DNA from 3 places in the Nonomuraea sp. NPDC050404 genome. Region 3 is predicted to be linked to each of the others. Evidence: riboswitches for the same ligand, from Rfam matches in the RefSeq annotation. Region 3 holds a riboswitch; each other region holds the start of a gene.
The links. Region 3 has a riboswitch for S-adenosylmethionine ahead of thrC (threonine synthase). Riboswitches for the same ligand answer to the same signal wherever they lie in the genome.

Region 1 (4,070 bases), on a different contig from region 3:
GGCGGATCGGGTTGGACGGCATCTTCCACTCGATGTTCCGCAGGCGTTCCGAGCGGCGCGCGGCCGAGGAGGACCTGGCCGCGCACACCCCGGGCCGCCACGGCGCGACCACCGCCGGTACGACTGGAGGTGTGACAGGCGGGCCCACGACGCCCGCGCAGGGCTCGGCCGAGCATCCCGACGTGCCCAGGCAGCCCGCCGCGCCCGCCTCGGGCAGGCTCAACGACGAGGACATGCGCGACATAGACGCGCTGGTCTCGGACGAGCCGCCCCAACGCCGCGAGCCGCCGGCCCGCGACTGAGGCACGTTGAGCTGACGACCGCGACGGCGCGGTTCAAGCGCTTCGGCTCAGCGGGCAGCCAGGTCCCGTACGGCCTCGATGAGGCGGTCCACGTGCTCCTGCGTGGTCCCGATCCCGATCGAGGCCCGCACCGCCGAAGCCGTGTCGTCCTCACATCCGCCGTCGGCGGTGCCCAGCAGGTGCCGCACGAACGGATGCGCGCAGAACTTCCCGTCACGCACCCCGATGCCGTACTCGCCGGACAACACCTCGGCCACCTCCCGGGCCGAGTGCCCGGCCACGGTGAAGGACACGATGCCCACCCGCGGGTGATCGTCCCCCCAGAGCGACAGCTCCCGCACTCCCGCGATCGACTTCAGCCCCGTACGCAGCCGCGAGATCAGCCGCTCCTCCTCCCGCACCAGCTCGGTCCACCCGGTGGCGGTCAACGCGTCGCAGGCGGCGGCCAGCGCGATGGCGCCCAGCACGTTCGGGGTGCCCGCCTCGTGCCGCGGCTCGGGGTCGTCGTGCCACTCGGTGCCGTCGCCCGCGAAGCCGACCGAGCGCACCGCGCCCCCACCCTTGAGGTACGGCTCGCCCTCGGCCAGCCAGTCCCGCCGCCCGATCAGCACGCCCGCGCCGAAGGGCGCGTACAACTTGTGCCCGGAGAAGGCCACGTAGTCAAGGTCGAGCGCGGTCAGGTTGATCCTGCGATGCGGTACGAGCTGCGCCGCGTCCACCAGGATGCGGGCCCCGTGCCGGTGCGCGATGTGCGCCAGGGCCGCGACGGGCCACAACTCGCCGGTGACGTTCGAGGCGGCGGTGACCACGAGCAGCTTCGGCCCCTCGATCCCGGCCAGCGCCTCGTCGGCGGCGCGCACGGCCTCGCCGGGGAAGGCGGGCGGCGCCAGCCGTACCGAGGAGGCCCACGGCAGCAGCGAGGCGTGGTGCTCGGTGTCGAAGACCACGGCCGTCGTGCCGGCGGGCAGGCAGCCTGCCAGCAGGTTCGTGGCGTCGGTGGTGTTGCGGGTGAAGATCACGGCGTCGTCGGGCCTGGCGCCGGCGAACGCCCTGACCGTGTGGCGGGCCTGCTCGTACCGGGCGGTGGTGAGCTGTGAGGCGTAGCCGGCGCCGCGGTGGACGCTGGAGTAGGCCGGGAGCGCGGCGGTGACGGCGGCGCTGACCGGCTCCAGACAGGGCGCGCTGGCGGCGTAGTCCAGGTTGGCGTACCCCACCAGCCTGCCGCCCTTGACCGGCACTTCGAGATCGGCGCCGAGCACGGCGGGGATCGGCCGGCTCGTCGTGGCGGGACCGGTCCCGGTCTCGGCGGCGGAGCGGGCGGAGAAGATCGTCAGCGTGGACACGGCGTACCTCCAGGGCTCTCGGACCCCTGGGAACAGCCATGGAGCCCGCGCTTGCCCGCCACACCCCGTGGCGGACCAGGTCCTCACCCGGGGCACCCCGCCGCGGACGCGAGGGTTGCCGGCCAGCTAGCCGGGGCTTGTCGCTGGCACTCATGACCTACGTCCGGCACTATAACCGACACCAGGGCACATTACGCAAGTCGCGAACTTATGTGACACCTGAGTCGTTGCTACCGGGAAACCCCCGTCAGCCAATGATTCATGGAGGTGTGTCCGATGTTGGATTGGGTGACCGACCCGAACATCTGGATCGGCTTCTTCACCCTTGTCGCCCTGGAGATCGTGCTGGGGATCGACAACATCATCTTCATCTCCATCCTCGCCGGGAAACTGCCTCCCGAGCAACGCGACCGGGCCCGCGTGCTCGGCCTCGCGGCGGCCCTGATCAGCCGGTTGCTCCTGCTGCTCGGCCTGTCGTGGGTGGTGCAGCTCACCGAGCCACTGTTCGCCGTCTGGGGGCACGAGATATCGGGACGTGACCTGATCCTCCTGCTCGGCGGCCTGTTCCTGCTGGGCAAGAGCGTCACGGAGATCCACCACCAAATGGAGGGGCACGGTAAGGACGGCAAGAACGCCGCGGCCGCCTCCTTCGCCTCGGTGATCATCCAGATCATGATCCTGGACGTCGTGTTCTCGCTGGACTCGGTCATCACCGCCGTCGGCATGGTGGACGAGATCGGCGTGATGATCGCGGCCGTCATCGTGTCGGTCCTGGTGATGTTGTTCGCCTCCGGGCCGATCAGCCGGTTCGTGGACCAGCACCCGACGGTCAAGATGCTGGCGCTGTCGTTCCTGGTGCTGATCGGCGTGGTGCTCGTGGCCGAGGGCTTCGAGCAGCACATCCCGAAGGGCTACATCTACTTCGCCATGGCGTTCTCGGTCATCGTGGAGCTGCTCAACATCCGGGTGCGCAGCAGGAACCTCAAGAAGAGGGAGGCCGCCGCTCCTAAACTGGACTAGTGCGCTTCGATCCCTGGAATCCCGATTTCGTCGCCCATCCCTACCGGGTCTATGACGAGCTGAGGCGGCAGGCGCCCGTCAGTTACTTCGAGCCGACGGGCCAGTGGCTCATCGCGCGGCACGCCGACGTGAACGCGCTGCTCAGGGACCGTCGGCTGGGCCGCTCGTACCTGCACGTGGCAGGTCACGAGGAGTTCGGCAGGCCGCCGGAGCCGGAGTTCCAGGAGCCGTTCTGGCGCGTGATCAGGGCGGGCATGCTCGACGTGGAGCCGCCGGTGCACACCAGGTTGCGCCGGCTGGTCTCCAGGGCATTCACGCCGCGCATGGTCGAGTCGCTGCGCCCCCAGGTCAAGGCCATCGCCGCGGGCCTGGTGGCGGCGTACGTGGAAAAGGGCGGCGGGGATCTGATCGCGGAGGTGGCCGAGCCGCTTCCGGTCACCGTGATCGCGGAGATGCTCGGCATCCCCGACCAGGACCGCCACCTGCTGCGGCCCTGGTCGGCCGACATCTGCGGGATGTACGAGCTCAATCCCACCCCGCAGGCCCAGCACACCGCGGTCCGCGCGGCCTCGGAGTTCGCCGGCTACCTCAAGTCCCTGGCCGCCGTCCGCCGCGCGGACCCCGGCGACGACCTGGTCAGCGCGCTCACCCAGATCGACGAGCTGACCGAGGACGAACTGGTCGGCACCTGCGTCCTGCTGCTCAACGCAGGCCACGAGGCCACCGTGAACGTGACGGGCAACGGCTGGTGGTCCCTGTTCAGGAACCCGGAGGAGCTGGCCAGGCTGCGCGCCGACCGTTCGCTGCTGCCCACGGCCGTGGAGGAGCTGATGCGCTGGGACACGCCGCTGCAGATGTTCGAGCGCTGGGTGCTGGAGGACATCGAGGTGCACGGCGTACGCATCCCGCGCGGCTCGGAGGTGGCGCTGCTGTTCGGCTCGGCGAACCGGGATCCTGCGGTGTTCGACGACCCGGACCGCCTCGACGTGGGCCGCGCCGACAACCCGCACATCTCCTTCGGCGCCGGGATCCACTTCTGCCTGGGCGCGCCGCTGGCCCGCATCGAGCTGGCCGAGTCGTTCGGCGCGCTGCTGGACCGGGCCGCCAAGCTGGAGCTGCGGCGGGAGCCCACCTGGAAGCCCGGCTACATCATCAGGGGCCTGGAGTCCCTGGATCTCACTGCCGCCTGAGCCGAGAGGTTCAGCGGCGTTGGCAGAGCCAGCCGAACCCGCCGAGCCCCGACGCGTCGATCAGCTCGCCCTCCTCGGAGGCTCTGGCCAGAGCCCTGAGATAACCGCGCGGATCGGTGCGGGCCAGGTCGAGCGGCGGCCGCGCGCCCGTGAGCCCCAGCTCCCGCAACGCCTCCCGCTGTGTGGACAAGGTTGTGGATATCGCACCGGCCCGC
Region 2 (4,070 bases), on a different contig from region 3:
ACCCGATCGAGCGCTGCCCGGCCGGCAGGCCCCCATGCCGGTTTGCCGCCGGGCAGGCCGCGGTCGCCGGCCTGGCCCATGGCCATGAGGAACAGGCTTTTCAGTGCGGCCAGGCCGCGGGCGCGCCTGATCGTCGCCTCGTCCACACGCGGGTACGCCTCGAAGAACCGTGCGGCCGCGCCGGCGGGGAGCAGCACCCATGCGGCGGCGAGGTCCCACGCCGGATCGCCGGCGAACAGGTCCCCGAAATCGATCACTCCCGACAGGGTTCCGTCCGAGACGACGACGTTGGCCGGATGCAGGTCACCGTGCAGCCACAGCCGCGGGCCCGCCCACTCGGGGGCCGCGACGGCGTCGTCCCAGACGGCCCGGACGTCGGCGGCGTCGCCAGGGGTGACATCTCGCAGGAAGCGCTCGAATCCGCCCGTGCACTCCTTGGGATGACCGCCGCGGTCCGTGCTGTCGGGCGCCTCGGCGGGCGCCCGCACGTGGAGTGCCCTGAGGAAGGCCGCCAGGGTGTCGGCCGCGTGGTCGCCGCGGGTGATCGGGACGAGGTCGAGCGGCTCACCGGGAACCCACGTCATGATGGTCCAGGGCCTCGGGAAACGCGCGGACGGCTCGCCGATCCGCACGGGGGCCGGGATCGGGAGCGGGAGGCGCGGGGCCAGGACGGGCAGCCAGCGGCGCTCCTTGTGCTGGTCCTGCGCGGCGTTCTCCATGCGCGGCATGCGCACGACCAGTTCGTCCCCGAGGCGCCACTGCTGGTTGCCCCAGCCGCCCGCCACCTCCCGGATGGCCAGCTCCGCGAGGTCCGGATGTTGCTCTCGCAGCAAGGAGCGGACCAGGCCCTCGTCGATCTCGACGCTGTCCACGTTCGACGTCCCCCTCATGATCGTCCAGCCGGACAGACTACCGACCCTGACCCTGACAGGTGGAAGAAAAGCCAAGGGCCTACACTTGTCAGTGGAACCGGACAATCGGGATGAACCGTTATTGCGGGTAAACCCGACTGGTATAGTCGCTTATGTCACGAGTCCAGTGCGAAGCCCCGGCTTGCTGGACGGCAACCCTCCCGACCGCGGCGGGGTGCCCCGGGTGATGACATGGTCGTCGAGCTGAACGGTGCTTTCGGCGGCAAGCGCGGTGCCCAGCCGTGCCCTGCCCCGCGCCCTTGGCCGGCCTCGATGGGAAGGACATGATGAAGGGCGGACGCACTCTCCTGGCGGGAGCGGGCGCGGCGCTGATGCTGACGCTCTCCGCGTGCGGCGGCGTCGACACGGGCGGCACTTCCGGCACCGGCACGCAATCAGGTTCCGGCGGGCAGCAGACGCTCACGGTCACCGCGTTCGCGGGCGCCTGGGGCGAACTGTTCAAGAAGTCGTTCGTGGAGCCGTTCGAGCGCGACACCGGCGCCAAGGTCAACCTCGTGTACGGCGCCAACGCCGAATGGCTGACCAAGCTGCGCGCGGCCGGCGGCAACAACCCGCCGTTCGACGTCATCGCCCTGACCCCCGACGCCTCGCTCCCGGCCGCGTCCGCGGGGCTGCTCCAGCCGCTGGACACCGCGAAGCTGGCGCACTGGAAGGAGCTCGACCCCGTGCTCAGCGGCAGGTCGGCCTACCAGAGCAAACAGTACGGCGTGCCGCTGACCACCGGGTCCACCGGCCTGCTCTACCGTACGGACAAGATCAAAACCCCGCCGCAGGACTGGTCGGACATCTTCGACAAGCAGTACTGCGGGCACATCGCCCTGCCCCCGCTGACCTACAACCCCGGCCTGGAGTTCTTCTCCGCCCTGGTCACCAGCGACGGCGGCAAGTTGTCCGACCCCGCCGCCGTGGACCGGGCGTTCGCCAAGCTGGAGACGCTCAAGGACTGTGTGTCCTCCTTCCCGGCCAACGCGGGCAACGCCGCCACCGTCGTCGAGAACGGCGACGCCTGGATCATGCCCTTCTGGGACGGTCGCGCCTTCGCCATGGCCGAGGCGGGCTCCCCGATCGGGTTCACCTATCCCAAGTCGGGCCCGGTGGGCGCGCTGACCTCGTACTTCGTCGCCAGCGGCACCCAGAAGGGCGAGCTGGCCACCAAGTTCCTCGACTACCTGACGGCGGCGCAGAACCAGAAGCCGTTCGCCGAGGGCACCTGGTACGCGGCCGGGAACGACTCCATCGACTACAGCGAGGCGTTCGACGAGCGGGTGGAGCACGGGCCCGAGGTCTTCAAGAAGTTCATCTGGGTCGACTACGCGGTCGCCACCCCGAAGCTCAACGAATGGCAGCAGCGATGGAATCAGATCTTCGGCTGATCGAGATGCCCCCGGACGGGGCCGGGCACGTCGAGATCGAGGGCCTGGCCGCGGGGTACGAGGGCGCGCGGGTGCTGGACCTCGACCGGCTGTCCATCCGCAAGGGCGAGTTCCTGTCCATCCTGGGTCCCAGCGGCTGCGGCAAGACCACGCTGCTCAACTCCATCGCGGGCTTCGTCCAGCCGACGGCCGGGCGCATCGTGATCGACGGCGCGGACGTGACGGGACGGCCGCCGTACCGGCGCGGGCTGGGCGTGGTGTTCCAGAACTACGCGCTGTTCCCGCACATGACCGTGGCCGCCAACGTGGCCTACGGGCTGCGCGTGCGGCGGCTGGACAAGGCCGAGCGGGAGGAGCGGGTACGCGAGGCGCTGCGCCTGGTCGGGCTGGAGGGGTACGCCGAGCGGCGGCCCAAGCAGCTGTCCGGCGGACAGCAGCAGCGCGTGGCGCTGGCCCGCGCCCTGGCCATCAGGCCCCCCGTGCTGCTCCTCGACGAGCCGCTGTCCAACCTGGACGCCAAGTTGCGGAGGGAGATGCGGGTCGAGCTGCGGGCCATCCAGCGGCGCATCGGCACCACGATGGTGTTCGTCACCCACGATCAGGAGGAGGCGCTGGCGCTGTCGGACCGGGTGGCCGTGATGAACGGCGGGCGGATCGAGCAGCTCGGGACGCCGGATGAGGTGTACCGGCGGCCGGCGACACGGTTCGTGGCCCAGTTCATCGGCGCCGCCAACGTCCTGGAGGGGACGGTGACGGCGGGCGGCCTCGATCTCGGTGGCGGCCTGGTGGTGGGCGGTCTTCCCGGCCTCGTGGAGGGTGAGCGCGCGGTTGTCGCGATCCGCCCCGAACGCATCCGCCTGAGCGAGGCCGGAGCCGGTACCGCGGGCACCGTGGGTTACCGGGCCTTCGCCGGTGACGCCTGGCACGTGGAGGTCCGGCTGGCCGACGGCCGGATGCTGAGCGTGCAGCTTCCGGACACGGGCGCGGGCGCGGCGGACCCGCCGGGCGCGGGCACGTCAGTGGTGGCGAGCTGGGACCCGGCCGACGTGATCGTCCTGGAATCAGGTGCGGGCTCGGGGACGGATGCGGGCTCGGGGACGGGCTCGGGTGCGGGCTCGGAGCAGGGGGCCGGATGACGGCCGGATCCCCGGGCGGGGCGGGCACGGTCCGGGCGGGGCGGCCGCGGGGCTGGGTCTTCGTGCTTCCGCTGGTCGTCTTCCTGGCGGCGATGTTCCTGGTTCCCCTCGTCCGCCTGCTGCGCCTGAGCTTCAGCCCGACCGACTCCTTCAACGCCGCCCTCCCCGGCTGGTCCCTGGACAAGTACGCGCGGGTCTTCACCGAGTCGTACTTCTACGGCTCGCTCATCCAGACGGCGGCCACGGCGCTGCTGGTCGCCGTGTTGTGCGTGCTGCTGGCCTACCCGGCCGCCTACGTCCTGGCCCGGCGGCGCCCCGGCACGCTGCGTACCCTGCTGTTCGTCATCGTCATCTCGCCGCTGCTGACCAGCGTGGTCGTGCGCACCTACGGCTGGGTGGTGCTGCTGTCGGGCAACGGCGTCGTCAACAAGGCGCTCGTCGCGACGGGGCTGCGCGACCAGCCGGCCCAGTTGCTCACCAGTTACCCGGCGGTCGTGGTCGCGGTCACGCACGTGCTGCTGCCGTTCGCGATCATTCCGCTGACCACGGCGCTCGGCGGCCAGGACCACAACCTGCACCGCGCCTCCCAGACGCTCGGCGCGGGCCCGGTCAGGACGTTCCTGCGGGTC
Region 3 (4,070 bases):
GCCCAAGGCCATCAGGCAGGGCCAGGAGATCTTCCGGCCCTACACCGGCGCCAGGCCGTTCTACCCCGCCACGGACGTGCAGAGATGCCCGCACGACGGCAAGCTGGGCCAGATACTCGGCGCGGCCGGGACCAAGGGCCTGCGCCAGGTCGGCCCCGGCCACAAGGCCGCCTACCGCGAGTGGCGGGCCACCTGCGTCACCTACTCGGGCGGCAAGGTGCGGTCCCGCTTCACCCAGCGCGAGTGGCACCTGCCGGCGACCAAAATCCTGATCGTGGACCACTGGAACACGCCGGGCCTGGCCGACGTGCTGAAGCGCGCCACCTGGAAATAGACCCGGAGACCAGGTTCAGCTGAGGGCTTCGAGCTGGGCCGCGAGCCACTTCTGCGGCGGCAGGGCGGTGGCCGCGGCGTGCAGCTTGTCGCGCCGCATCCGCCGCTCGTCCTCCGGCATGACCAGCGCGTCGTGCAGGGCGGCGGCGGTGCCGCTGATGTCGTACGGATTGACCAGCAGCGCATGCGGCCCCAGCTCGGCCGCCGCCCCCGCCTCCCGCGACAACACCAGCGCGCACCTGGGGGACAGGATCGGCCCCTCCTTGGCGACCAGGTTCATGCCGTCCCTGATGGGGTTGACCAGCAGCACGTCGGCCATCCGGTACGCCGCCAGCGAACGCGGATAGTCGTCGTTGACATTGAGTATCACCGGGTCCCAGTCCTCGGTGGCGTAGGTGTCCTCGATCTCCCTGGCGCAGCGCTGCACGGAGGCGGTGTATTCGCGATATTCGGGCAGGTCGTGCCGGCTGGGATAGGCGAAGGCCAGGTGCACGACCCGCCCGTGCCACTCGGGGTGCGCGGCCAGGAACTCGCGGTAGGCGATCAGCCCGCGCACGATGTTCTTCGACAACTCCGTACGGTCGATGCGGACGATCAGCCGGCGATCGCCCACCTGCTCCCGCAGCGCCGCCATGTGCGACTCGACGTCGGGCTCGCAGGCCCGCTCCCACAGCGCCTCGCCGTCCACGCCCAGGCTGTGCACGCCGATGCGGGTGCTCCTGCCCTCGTAGCTGACGGTGCGGCCCACCCGGTCGGCCTCCGCGCCCAGGAGACGTTCGCAGCAGTCCATGAACGCCTGCGCCCACCTGTCGGTGAGGAACCCGGCGTGATCGGCTCCCAGAATGCCTTCCAGGACCTCTCCGGCCACTTCGTCGGGCAGCAGGGAGAAGTATTCGGGCGGCGCCCACGGGGTGTGGCTGAAATGGGCGATGCGCAAGTCCGGCCGCTCGGCGCGGAGCATGGCCGGGGTGAGCGTCAGGTGGTAGTCCTGGACCAGCACGCGGGCGCCGTGCCCGGCCTCCTCGGCCAGCGCCAGCGCGAACGCGCCGTTGTAGTCGCGGTAGGACTCCCAGTCGCGCTCGAACCGGGTGCCGAAGGTCGGCGAGTTGGGGATGTCGTAGAGCAGATGGTTGACGAACCACAGGGTGGAGTTGGCCACGGCGTTGTAGGCGCGGTGGAACGTGGCGGGCGCGATGTCCAGCATCCGCAGCGGTCCCGTGCCGTAGCGCGTGTGGTCGATGCGGCCGCCGGGGGCCAGGCGCACGGCGCTGCGGTCGCCGTCGGACAGCGCGGCGCACACCCACAGCAGGCCGTCGTCCTTGACCACTCCCGACAACCCCGAGACCAGCCCGCCACCGCCGCGCCTCATGGTGAGTTCACCGTCGTCGGAGACGGTGAAAGAGACCGGCCCTCGGTTGGAGGCCAGCAGGACGCTGTTCATCAGGTCTCCCTTCGATCATAGGATCCCAGGTATGGCGCTTGATGAGCTAACCGAGGAACTCGCCCGCTCAGCCGCCGCTGGAGATCATCGCGCACTTGGCGAGCTCCTGGCGCGGATTGAGCCTGATGTGATGCGTCACTGCGCCCGGATCCTGCCTTATCACCAGGACGCGGAAGAGGCCTCGCAAGATACGTTGCTGGCCGTGGCGCGCAACATCGGGCGGTTCGAGGGGCGGGCCAGGTTCAGCACCTGGCTGCACATCGTGACGGCCAACTGCGCGCGCACCACGTACCGGTCGCTGAAGCGCAGGGCGGCCGAGCAGAGTTCGGACGAGTTGCCCATGCAGAAGCCCGACGTGCGGCGGGTCAGTGTGATCGCGGGCTCGCGGCTGGACCTGCTCGACGCGATGGAGGCGCTGGAGGCCGACAAACCCGACCTGGCGCAGGCGCTGGTGTTGCGCGATATCGTCCAGCTCGACTACAACGAGGTGGCCGACCAGCTGGGCATCCCGCTGGGCACCGCCAAGTCCCGCATTCACCAGGCACGCAAATACGTGCAGGGCGTGCTGGGTGAGGACTATCGATGAGACCGGGCGTCTCGCATGGTGAGACGCGTGGTAATTTCGGATACTTAAGAGGGTAGAGTCCCTTTCAACAACTACATATTGCTCATCCAGAGGGGTGGAGGGACCGGCCCTGCGAAACCCCGGCAACCCTCCCGGCTTTCGAACTCGCGACCTGGCGAGGCCGACCGGGACAAGGTGCCAATTCCGGTTCGCGGTCAAGGTGGCCGTGGGCGAAGATGAGGGAAGGCCTCGCTTCATGTCGCTTGACTTTGGTCCCGCCGTCGCTCTCTCCTGCCGCGAGTGCGGCACCCGCTACCCCCTGGGTCCGAGCTTCGCCTGTCAGGAGTGTTTCGGGCCGCTGGAGGCGGCCTACGACTTCGGTGACGTGACCCGCGCGCAGATCGAATCCGGCCCGGCGAACATCTGGCGTTACCGCTCGTTGCTGCCCGTCCCGGTGGACGTGGCCAATAAGCCCAATATGAACCCCGGCTGGACCAAATTGGTCAAGGCCGGAAACCTGGGGCGAGAGCTCGGAATCAAGTCCCTTTACGTGAAGGACGACTCGGGCAACCCCACCCACTCCTTCAAGGACCGGGTGGTCGCGATGGCCGTCGAGGCGGCGCGCAACTTCGGCTTCCACACCCTTTCCTGCTCCTCCACCGGAAACCTCGCGGGCGCGGTCACCGCCGCGGCGGCGCGGGCGGGGCTCGACGCGTGCGTGTTCATCCCGGCCAACCTGGAGAAGGCCAAGATCGCCATGGCCCGGGTGTTCGGCGGGCGGCTGATCGGCATCGACGGCACCTATGACGAGGTCAACCGGTTCTGTTCGGAGCTGATCGGCGACCCCATGGGCGACAAGTGGGGCTTCGTCAACGTCAACCTGCGGCCCTACTACGCCGAGGGCTCCAAGACGCTCGCGTACGAGATCGCCGAGCAGCTCGGCTGGCGGCTGCCCGAGCAGATCATCATTCCCATCGCCTCCGGCTCCCAGCTCACGAAGATCGACAAGGGCTTCAAGGAGCTGGTGAGGCTGGGGCTGGTGGAGGACACGCCCTACAAGGTCTTCGGCGCCCAGGCCGCCGGGTGCTCGCCGGTGTCCACGGCGTACAAGGCCGGCCACGACGTCGTGCAGCCGGTCAGGCCGGACACCATCGCCAAGTCGCTGGCCATCGGCAACCCCGCCGACGGGCCGTACGTGCTGGACATCGCCCGGCGCACCGGAGGTGGCGTCGAGGACGTCACGGACGCCGAGATCGTGGCCGCGATGAGGCTGCTGGCCTCGACCGAGGGCATCTTCGCCGAGACCGCCGGCGGCGTGACCGTCGGCGTGCTGAAGAAGCTCACCGAGAGCGGGCGGCTCGACCCCGAGGCCGAGACCGTCGTGCTCAACACCGGTGACGGGCTCAAGACGCTGGACGTGCTCGACGGCGAGTCCGTCGAGCCCACGGCCGTGATCAAGCCCTCTCTCGACGCGTTCCGCGCGACTGTCTGACAACCAGGAAAGGCGATTAGAACCATGAGCGTTTCTGTGCGGATTCCCACCATTCTGCGCACGTACACCGGGGGGAACGCGGAAGTCAGTGGCGAGGGCGCGACTCTTCGTGACGTGCTTGCCAAGCTCGACTCCGACTACCCGGGCATCGGCGCGAGAATTCTGGATGAATCGGGCAAGATTCGTCGTTTCGTCAACGTTTATGTTGGGGAAGAGGACGTCCGTTTCACCGAGGGACT

Region 1: it holds a riboswitch for S-adenosylmethionine, as region 3 does, so the genes downstream of both, AB0I81_RS40550 (aminotransferase class V-fold PLP-dependent enzyme) here and thrC (threonine synthase) in region 3, are expected to answer to the same signal.
Region 2: it holds a riboswitch for S-adenosylmethionine, as region 3 does, so the genes downstream of both, AB0I81_RS30850 (ABC transporter substrate-binding protein) here and thrC (threonine synthase) in region 3, are expected to answer to the same signal.

What each region holds. Positions count from the first base shown of each region.
Region 1 covers NZ_JBFAKB010000018.1:138,042-142,111, forward strand. Annotated here, with positions in the region: gene AB0I81_RS40545 (DoxX family protein) at 1-302, shown strand, start outside; gene AB0I81_RS40550 (aminotransferase class V-fold PLP-dependent enzyme) at 350-1,645, opposite strand; SAM riboswitch class IV at 1,688-1,803, opposite strand; gene AB0I81_RS40555 (TerC family protein) at 1,922-2,665, shown strand; gene AB0I81_RS40560 (cytochrome P450) at 2,665-3,855, shown strand; gene AB0I81_RS40565 (SAM-dependent methyltransferase) at 3,866-4,070, opposite strand, start outside.
Region 2 covers NZ_JBFAKB010000011.1:359,662-363,731, forward strand. Annotated here, with positions in the region: gene AB0I81_RS30845 (aminoglycoside phosphotransferase family protein) at 1-890, opposite strand, end outside; SAM riboswitch class IV at 1,026-1,147, shown strand; gene AB0I81_RS30850 (ABC transporter substrate-binding protein) at 1,196-2,305, shown strand; gene AB0I81_RS30855 (ABC transporter ATP-binding protein) at 2,284-3,441, shown strand; gene AB0I81_RS30860 (ABC transporter permease) at 3,438-4,070, shown strand, end outside.
Region 3 covers NZ_JBFAKB010000048.1:29,555-33,624, forward strand. Annotated here, with positions in the region: gene AB0I81_RS60535 (hypothetical protein) at 1-334, shown strand, start outside; gene AB0I81_RS60540 (trehalose-6-phosphate synthase) at 350-1,774, opposite strand; gene AB0I81_RS60545 (RNA polymerase sigma factor) at 1,806-2,360, shown strand; SAM riboswitch class I at 2,440-2,582, shown strand; gene thrC (threonine synthase) at 2,596-3,831, shown strand; gene AB0I81_RS60555 (MoaD/ThiS family protein) at 3,856-4,070, shown strand, end outside.